Regions from separate parts of the Geobacillus sp. LEMMY01 genome, predicted to be linked through region 2. Evidence: predicted binding sites of a transcription regulator. Region 2 holds the regulator's gene; each other region holds the start of a gene.
What was found. The regulator Rex, encoded in region 2, represses fermentation and respiration genes when NADH is low (regulators of the CRP and FNR family bind a similar motif). The targets are predictions, from matches to a motif close to TTGTGAAATATTTCACAA.

Region 1: the regulator Rex is predicted to act here: its motif matches at 1,082-1,099, upstream of B1A75_RS08730 (L-lactate dehydrogenase).
Region 3: the regulator Rex is predicted to act here: its motif matches at 1,432-1,449, upstream of ric (iron-sulfur cluster repair di-iron protein).

The regions. Positions count from the first base shown of each region.
Region 1 covers NZ_MVKA01000014.1:69,512-72,607, forward strand. The annotation lists gene B1A75_RS08720 (ABC transporter permease) at 1-188, shown strand, start outside; gene B1A75_RS08725 (ABC transporter permease) at 192-977, shown strand; gene B1A75_RS08730 (L-lactate dehydrogenase) at 1,122-2,075, shown strand; gene B1A75_RS08735 (potassium channel family protein) at 2,245-2,649, shown strand; gene bcp (thioredoxin-dependent thiol peroxidase) at 2,715-3,096, shown strand, end outside.
Region 2 covers NZ_MVKA01000004.1:32,062-35,157, forward strand. The annotation lists gene tatC (twin-arginine translocase subunit TatC) at 1-730, opposite strand, end outside; gene tatA (twin-arginine translocase TatA/TatE family subunit) at 751-903, opposite strand; gene B1A75_RS03355 (redox-sensing transcriptional repressor Rex) at 921-1,562, opposite strand; gene moaC (cyclic pyranopterin monophosphate synthase MoaC) at 1,578-2,066, opposite strand; gene B1A75_RS03365 (ABC-F family ATP-binding cassette domain-containing protein) at 2,164-3,096, shown strand, end outside.
Region 3 covers NZ_MVKA01000042.1:3,420-6,515, reverse strand. The annotation lists gene moaA (GTP 3',8-cyclase MoaA) at 1-576, shown strand, start outside; gene ric (iron-sulfur cluster repair di-iron protein) at 663-1,370, opposite strand; gene B1A75_RS16830 (hypothetical protein) at 1,572-1,739, shown strand; gene B1A75_RS16825 (molybdopterin molybdotransferase MoeA) at 1,804-3,063, shown strand; gene mobB (molybdopterin-guanine dinucleotide biosynthesis protein B) at 3,060-3,096, shown strand, end outside.

The sequences.
Region 1 (3,096 bases), on a different contig from region 2:
GGGCGATGATGTATTTCCCGTTTCAAGCCATCAGCTACATCCCAAGCATGATCATTACAGAAAGTTTTAAAGGTGCTGCTGTCCGTGATGGCCTGCTTCTGCAGGCAACGTGGTGCATCGTATTGCTTTTCCCGATTGGATGGTTATGGAGAGCGGCGAAAAAGCGTCTCGTTGTGCAAGGGGGGTAAACGTTGTTTTACGTATCGGTTTTTTTTCAATACATGGCGCAATATATGAAGACAAAGCTGCAATATCGAGCCGATTTGTTCGTGGAGTGGCTGTCTGACTTTATGGCTCAGGCGGTCAACTTGGTATTTTTGCTGGTTGTGTTCGGCCATACGACGCTGCTTCACGGCTGGTCGCGCGATGAGATTTTGTTTATTTACGGTTTTTTTCTTGTCCCGTATGCCGTATTTGGCGCCTTTTTTAACCTATGGGATTTTAATGAACGATATATTGTGCAGGGGGAAATGGACCGCGTGTTGACGCGCCCGCTAAACAGCCTGTTTCAAATTGTTTTGGAGCGGATGGAGCTTGAATCGCTGCTTGGCGCTGTGCCCGGGCTGATCATTATGCTGTATGCCGGCAGCCGCTTGTCTCTTTCGTTTCATTGGTATGATGTCTTCGTGTTTATTTTGCTTGTGATTGGCGGTGTGTTGATTTATGCCGGCATTTTCATTTCGCTGGCGACGATCAGTTTTTTTGCCGACGCCCGAACATCAATCATGCCGATGATGTACAACATCAGCAGCTATGGCCGCTACCCGATCGATATTTATCATCGCGTCATCCGCTATATTTTAACGTGGGTGCTGCCGTTTGCCTTTGTCGGCGTTTATCCAGCCTCCTATTTTCTTGACAAAGAGGAATGGTATGGCTATGTCTTTTTCACTCCGGTGGTCGGTGCCGTCTGTTTCGCCGTCTCGGTCATGCTTTGGAACGCCGGGGTGAGACGATATCGCGGGACGGGGAGCTAGGCGCCCGGCCCGCTTTTGTTCGTTTGCCATCAAAATGACAAACAATGGTCAAGCAATCGACACAATCTTGTCTGTATCGTTAGCATGTTATGGCGTAAAATAACTTGTGAATATATTCACAAAAGGAAGAAGGGGTGAACAGTGATGAAAAACGGGAGAGGAAATCGGGTAGCGGTCGTCGGCACCGGGTTTGTCGGCGCCAGTTATGCGTTTGCCTTAATGAATCAAGGGATTGCCGATGAGATCGTGCTCATCGATGCAAATGAAAACAAGGCTGAGGGCGATGCGATGGACTTAAACCATGGGAAAGTATTTGCGCCGAAGCCGGCTGACATTTGGCACGGCGATTACGATGATTGCCGCGATGCCGATTTGGTTGTCATTTGCGCCGGTGCCAACCAAAAACCGGGCGAGACGCGGCTTGATCTTGTAGACAAAAACATTGCCATTTTCCGCTCGATCGTTGAGTCGGTCATGGCATCCGGATTTCAAGGACTGTTTCTCGTCGCCACCAATCCGGTCGACATTTTAACGTACGCGACGTGGAAATTCAGCGGCCTGCCGCAAGAGCGGGTAATCGGATCGGGTACGATTTTGGACACGGCGCGGTTCCGCTTTTTGTTGGGCGACTATTTCGCCGTCGCCCCGACGAACGTGCACGCCTATATTATCGGCGAACATGGCGACACTGAACTCCCGGTCTGGAGCCAGGCTGATATCGGCGGCGTGCCGATCCGCAAGCTAGTCGAGTCTAAAGGGGAAGAAGCGCAAAAAGAGCTCGAGCGCATTTTTGTCAATGTGCGCGATGCCGCCTACCAAATTATTGAGAAAAAAGGAGCGACGTACTACGGGATTGCTATGGGGCTTGCCCGCGTGACGAGCGCCATTTTGCATAATGAAAACGCAATTTTGACCGTTTCCGCTTACTTGGACGGCCCATACGGCGAACGCGATGTCTACATCGGTGTGCCTGCTGTGATCAACCGAAATGGCATCCGCGAAGTGATTGAAATTGAACTTGACGAGGAGGAGAAAAAATGGTTCCACCGTAGCGCTGCGACGTTAAAATGTGTATTGGCGCGCTATTTTGCGCAGTAAAGCGCAACGATTGACTTCGTCCGACGGGACGCCGGCTTGCCAAACGTGTCGGGCGATCCGGTGGAATACAGGAGTGCTGCCGATTCAAGCAGGGTGCGGAGGGTCATGCGGTATAATCGCCCGGTTGTCCGCGTATATATGAACGACGGACAAAAATGGGGGGAACGTGATGGATTACGCCTTCCTTGGCGTTGTTGCCGCCGTACTGCTCGGCAGCATCACCTCGCTTTGGACAGCGCGCGTGCAAGCGACGCATCGCCTGTCACTCGATAGCTTATGGGTTCTCGTTCAATGGTATTTAACGATGTTGCTCGGTTTTGCCATGATTTATATGATTTTGCAGGCGAACGGCCATGCCGTGTTTACCCCATCCCCAAATAGCGCATCGGAAGATCGTTTGTCGCTGCTTGAAGACAGCCTGTATTTAAGCGGCATGACGCTTTTGTCGGTCGGATACGGCGATGTCACTCCGATCGGCGTCGGGCGGTGGATCGCCATTGCCGAAGCGCTTCTCGGCTACATTATGCCCGCTGTCATCGTGACGCGCACCGTGTTTGACTGGGATCATCGCTGATGTTGTTGCAATTTCCCTTCGTCTTCGCTACGCTAAAAGAAAACGAAGAAGACGGGGGGAACGACATGACGATTGCCATTGGCCAGCCAGCTCCAGATTTCACCTTGCCGGCAAGCAATGGGAAAATGGTTTCGCTGTCTGATTTTCGCGGCCGGTATGTGGTGCTTTACTTTTATCCAAAAGACATGACCCCGGGGTGCACAGCCGAAGCGTGCGACTTTCGCGACCGCCATGCGCAGTTCGCCGAGTTGAACGCCGTCATTTTAGGAGTGAGCACCGACCCGATGAAGCGGCATGAGGTGTTTATCGAAAAATATGAGTTGCCATTTTTGCTTCTTTCTGATGAGTGGCATGAAGTGGCCGAGCTGTATGGGGTATGGAAGAAAAAGAAAAATTTCGGCAAGGAATATATGGGCATTGAGCGCTCGACATTCATTATCGCCCCCG
Region 2 (3,096 bases):
CCTCCTCGGCTGCTCGCTGCGCTTTCCGATAGCCGATGCGCGCCACCCAAATGCTTCCTTCATACAAAATGGTGAGCGGAATCATGACGATCACTTGCGACAGCACATCCGGCGGCGTAATGACCGCCGCTAAAATAAGCAGCGCCAAATACGCATACTTGCGGATGCGAACAAGAAGCTGCGGCGTAATAAGCCCTAAGCGGGTGAAAAACAGCACAACAATCGGAAGCTGAAACACGATGCCAAACGGCAGCACGAGCTGAAGCAAAAACTGAAAATATTCATTAATGCCGATCATTTGTTGAACCCCTAGTTGGTCAGCCAGCTGGCTCATAAACCGAACGACAAACGGAAACAAGACGAAATAAGCGAAGCTGACCCCGGCTAAAAAAAGAACGATCGACGCCGGGATATAGCTTAACGTCACTTTCCGCTCTTTTTCATACAGACCGGGGCTGACAAACGCCCAAATTTGGTACAACAACACCGGAGCCGACAGAACAGCCGCGATGACGAAGGCAAACTGAAAATACACTTTAATCGGATCGGTGAGGCGAAAGGCGTTCATGGTCAAATGCTTCGCCTCGGCCGTTCGCTGCAAATACAAAATGACATCATCGACAAAAAAGAAACTAACGACAAGCGCCGCAGCAAAAAAGACAAGCACGATGATGAGCCGTTTCCGCAGTTCACCCAGATGCTCATACACCGACATTTCTTTGTCATTCATTGGTTCCCCATCCTGCCTTGTCATCGGTCGGTTTTCGTTTCTTCGTCATCAGCGAGCCCTTTTGTGGCGTCTTTAAACTCGCGAAGCGACTGGCCGAACGACCGCCCTAATTCCGGCAGCTTTTTCGTGCCAAACAGCAACAAAATCACAACAACGAGCAACAAATATTTCATGTGTTGTTCTCTCCTTTTTACGATGGCGATGGATAGTTTTTCAAAAAATAGACGAGCGACTGCAGCTCAATGGCTAAATCGATATGATGGACGCGAATATGGTTCGGCACGTTCAACCGTGCCGGAGTAAAGTTTAAAATGCCTTTAATTCCTTGCGCGACAAGGCGGTCGGTCAGCGCTTGAGCCGCGGCGGCCGGCACGGTTAAAATGGCGACCGGGATGTTTTCGTGAAGCCGCTTCTCCAATTCATCGAGATGATAGACCGGCACCCCGCCGACTGTCGTCCCTACCTTCCGCTCATCGACATCAAACGCCATCACGATTTTCGTATTGTTGTTTTTCGAAAAATTATAGTTTAAAAAGGCCGTGCCTAAATTGCCGACGCCAAACAAGGCGACTTCGGTCACCTCATCCTCTTCAAGCGTCCGGCGGAAAAACGACAACAAATAATTGACATTATACCCGTATCCCTTTTTACCAAGCGCACCAAAATAGGAGAAATCGCGGCGGATCGTCGCCGGATCAACTTTCACCGCCTCGCTCAACTCGGCAGAGGAGACGCGCTGCTTGCCGGAAGCGTGCAAGTTTTTCAAAAACCGATAGTAAAGCGGCAGCCGTTTGGCGGTTGCCTGCGGAATTTTCGGTTGTTCGTTGCTCATGATCTCATCCCCTAGCTAATCGGTTTTCCGTCGGTAATGGCCAGACTTCCCGCCCGTTTTTTCGACCAAATACGTCGGACCGATGACCATTCCTTTATCAAGCGCCTTGCACATATCGTACACCGTCAACGCACAGACCGAAGCGGCCGTCAGCGCTTCCATTTCCACTCCTGTGCTCCCTTTCGTTTTCACCGTTGCAGTGATGACGAGCTTATGCGCTTCTCCATCGTTTTCCCAAGCAAAAGCAATGTCCACACCCTTTAACATAAGCGGGTGACACATTGGAATAAGGTCAGCTGTCTTCTTCGCCGCCATCACCCCCGCCACTTGAGCGACGGCAAGCACATCCCCTTTCTCGATCGCGTTGCTCGTCATTTTTTCGTAAATTTCCCGGCTGACAGTCACGCTCGTTTGCGCCACGGCCACTCGCACTGTATCTTCTTTGTGCGTAATATCGACCATTTTCGCGCGCCCTTGTTCATTGAAATGAGTGAACGATGACAATACAATCTCCTCCATTTATACACTATACACGATTTTTCATCATTCGTCTTTGACCGTTTTCGCGACTTACGTTAAACTATTCGCGAGGTGAAATGACATGATCATTTTGCAAGTGCACGGGCTCACGAAATATTTCGGCGCTGACCTTATTTTATCGAATATAAAACTAGAAATACAGTCCCGCGACCGAATTGCCCTTGTCGGCCGCAACGGAGCGGGAAAATCGACATTGTTGAAAATCATCGCCGGTGAACTATCTTTCGACAGCGGCAAAATCATCAAACCAAACCATATCAAAATTGGCTATTTGGCGCAAAACAGCGGGCTCGACTCGCCGCGTTCCATTTGGGACGAAATGCTTGAGGTATTCACCCCGCTTCTAGGACTCGAAAAACAGCTCGCCGAACTCAGCATGCAACTCGGCGACCCGGATGTGCTCGCCGATCCAGCTCGCTATGAAAAAACGCTGAAAACGTATGACGAGCTGCAAGAACAATACAAAGAACAAGGCGGCTACCAATACGAAGCCGACATCCGCTCCGTTTTGCACGGGCTGCAGTTTTCCTCATATGATTATAAAACAACGCCGGTCTCGTCGTTAAGCGGCGGACAGCGGACGCGGCTTGCCCTTGGGAAATTGCTGTTGTCCAAGCCGGATTTATTGATTTTGGACGAGCCGACGAACCATTTGGATCTTGAGACGCTCGCTTGGCTGGAGCAGTACTTGCAAGCCTATCCCGGCGCCGTCCTGGTTGTTTCCCACGACCGCTACTTTTTAGACAAAATCGTCACCGACGTGTACGAACTGTCGAACGCCACGCTCAAACACTATGCCGGCAACTACAGCCGCTATTTGGAGCTGCGGGCCGAGCAATACGAACAAGAGTTAAGACGGTACGAGAAACAGCAGGAGGAAATCGCCCGGCTCGAAGACTTCATCCAACGCAACATCGCCCGTGCCTCGACAACCAAACGGGCGCAAAGCCGGCGAAAGCAACTGGAAAAAATGGAACGGCTCGAGCGGCCTGTC
Region 3 (3,096 bases), on a different contig from region 2:
CCGGTGTTGAAAGGCATTGAAGCCGCCCTGGCGGCGGGGCTTGGAGTCAAAGTGAACATGGTCGTCAAAAAAGGATGGAACGACTCGCAAATCGTGCCGATGGCGGCTTACTTTAAAGACTTGGGCATTCCGCTCCGCTTTATTGAATTTATGGATGTCGGCACCACGAACGGCTGGGATTACTCCCATGTCGTGACGAAAAAAGAGATCTATGAACAAATCAACGCGATGCATCCGCTCGAGCCGGTCGAGAAAGAGTATTTCGGCGAGGTGGCGAACCGCTACCGGTACGCGGGCACGAACGTCGAAGTCGGCTTTATCGCCTCGGTGACGGAAACGTTTTGCCGGAGCTGCACAAGGGCGCGCATTTCCGCCGATGGCAAGCTGTATACGTGCCTGTTTGCTTCTGAGGGTGTGTCGTTGAAAGACAAACTGCGCGCCGGAGCGGGGAAAGAGGAGATCAAGGCCTTGATCACAACGGTCTGGGACCGACGGACGGACCGCTATTCCGAAGAACGGACGGCAGAAACGGCAAAACAACAGCGGAAAATTGAGATGTCGTATATTGGGGGATGAAAAAAACGGGAGCGCTCTTTCCATAGAAGAAGCGATCCCGTTTTTGGTTTATGTTTTCGGAAATGCGAATCGGCGTCTCTCTTCCTTTATTCCTTCACCGCCGCCAACACACGCGGGAAGAGGATGTTGTTTTCCAAATGGATGTGGGTGAACAAGTCGTCTTCAAGCGCGGCGAGCCGGCTGTAGACGAGCCGGTACGTGCCGCATGCGTCTTCCGGCGGGGTGAAGTCGTTTGTGATTTCACGAATTTCTTTAATCAAATCGCCGGCTGCGTCATGTTCATTGACCAGTTCGCGAACGGCCCGCTCGACCGCCTCCCGGTTTTCCGGCGACGGGTTGTCGGCAAATTGCAAAATGAGCGGGAACGCTCCCGTTTCCTCTTTAATGAGATGCTGCTCGAGTTCTGTTTTTAACTCATGAAACAGTTTATGCACCCGGGAAAGATGCGGATGGTGCATGCCGTGCACGCGCAATACTTTCGTGACATACGGGCTGAGCTGCGGCAGTTCCTCGTTCAAATAGCGGTGGTGCGTGTTGATGATATGATCGACCAAGTCGGCTAGCGGCGCTTCACTCCAATTTCCGGTCGGCTTGTTTTGCGCCTCCGCGTAAAGGGTGTTCAGCTCGCGAAGGAGCGCTTCCCCATCCAGCCCGCGTTCTTCGATGGCTTCTTTTAACGGGCGCTGTCCGCCGCAGCAAAAATCAATGCGATGCGCTTTCAACAAATCCGCTGCTTTCGGGAGTTTTGTGACAATATCGCCAATCAGCGATTGCTCAGTAAACCGCTGTTCCATTTTGGATCCCTCCATCGTCAAATCATTGCAGCTTCAGCATACCTTGTTTTCCGCGTCAACGTTGTGATGCATCTCACACAAGCAAAAACAAGCGGACAACAAGGGAATGTGATTGACATCACAACGGTGCTCTTCTTCTTTCCGGTAAAATAAAACAGACGAAATCAGCTGATCGATCGAGTCGAAAATCGGGCTCAAGACGTGCTAAACTATATTCAAGAACAATGCCGCTATGCGGATGAAGTGATGCAACAGCTCGAACAGTCCGCCGCTTTGTTTGGCGAAACGCGGGAGATGATTTTGCGGCATATTGCCGATGCTCGTGTTGTGGAGGAAAAGTTGGCGGACGGCATAAAACGGCTGCAATAATGGCAACAACGTTGAAAGAACGATATGGTTGCCGCCAGCCGTATGATCGAAAGGGGAGAGAGACATGGTCGAAAGACGAACCCCCATTCCTGTAGCGGAAGCGATCAATCGGGTGATGCGTTACGCTGGAAGAGGGGAAGAGGAGATCGTGCCGCTAAGGCAGTCGTACGGCCGCTATTTGGCGGAAGATTTGCGCGCCGACCATGACGTGCCGCCGTTTGACCGCTCGCCGTATGACGGATTTGCCATTCGCGCCGCCGACTCGGAAGGAGCGGGACTTGACCATCTGGTCGAGTTTGAAGTCATTGAAACGATCGGCGCCGGGCAAGTGGCGAAGCAGCCCGTCGGCCCGTTTCAAGCGGTGCGCCTGATGACCGGGGCGCAAATTCCCCAAGGATGCGATGCGGTCGTCATGCTGGAGCTCGCCAAACAGTACGAGCGGGATGGAAAAACGTATATGGCCATTAAACGCCCGTTCCGCCCTGGCGACAACATTTCGTTTCAAGGGGAAGATGCGAAAAAAGGGCAGCCGCTTGTCGAAAAAGGGACGCGCATCAATCCCGGGGTGGCGGCGCTGCTCGCGACGTTCGGCTACGCCGAAGTGAAGGTGGCGAAAAAGCCGCGGATTGGCATTTTTGCGACCGGAAGCGAACTGCTTGACGTCTCTGAACCGCTTGTGCCGGGAAAAATCCGCAACAGCAACGCCTACATGATTGAGGCGCAGGTGTTCAACAGTGGCGCCGAGCCGATTTATTTCGGCCAGCTCGCCGACGACCTCGATGCGTGTTTTCACGCTGTGCGCCAGGCGCTCGATCAAGTGGACATGCTCATTACGACCGGCGGCGTCTCGGTCGGGGATTTCGATTATTTGCCCGCCATTTACAAGCGGCTCGGAGCGAACGTGTTGTTTAACAAAATCGCCATGCGCCCGGGGAGCGTGACGACCGTCGCCGAGATTGATGGCAAGCTGCTGTTCGGTCTATCCGGAAACCCGTCGGCGTGCTACGTCGGGTATGAGCTGTTCGTCCGCCCGGTCGTGCGCACGCGGCTGTTTTCGGCCAAGCCGTATTTGAAAAAAGCGAAAGCCACCCTTGGCGCCGATTTTCCGAAGCCGAACCCGTTCACCCGCTTTGTGCGCAGCCGGGTCGAGGCGGTTGACGGTCGGCTTGTCGTGAAGCCGGTCGGCATGGACAAGTCGAACATCGTCACCTCGCTTGCCTTTGCGAACGCCTTGATGGTGCTGCCGGGCGGAACGAGAGGGTTTGCGGTTGGCGATGAGGTGGAAGTGTGGCTTCTTGATGACGATGAGGGGTCAAGCGAATGAACGTCTGGCAAGTCGTCGGCTATAAACATAGCG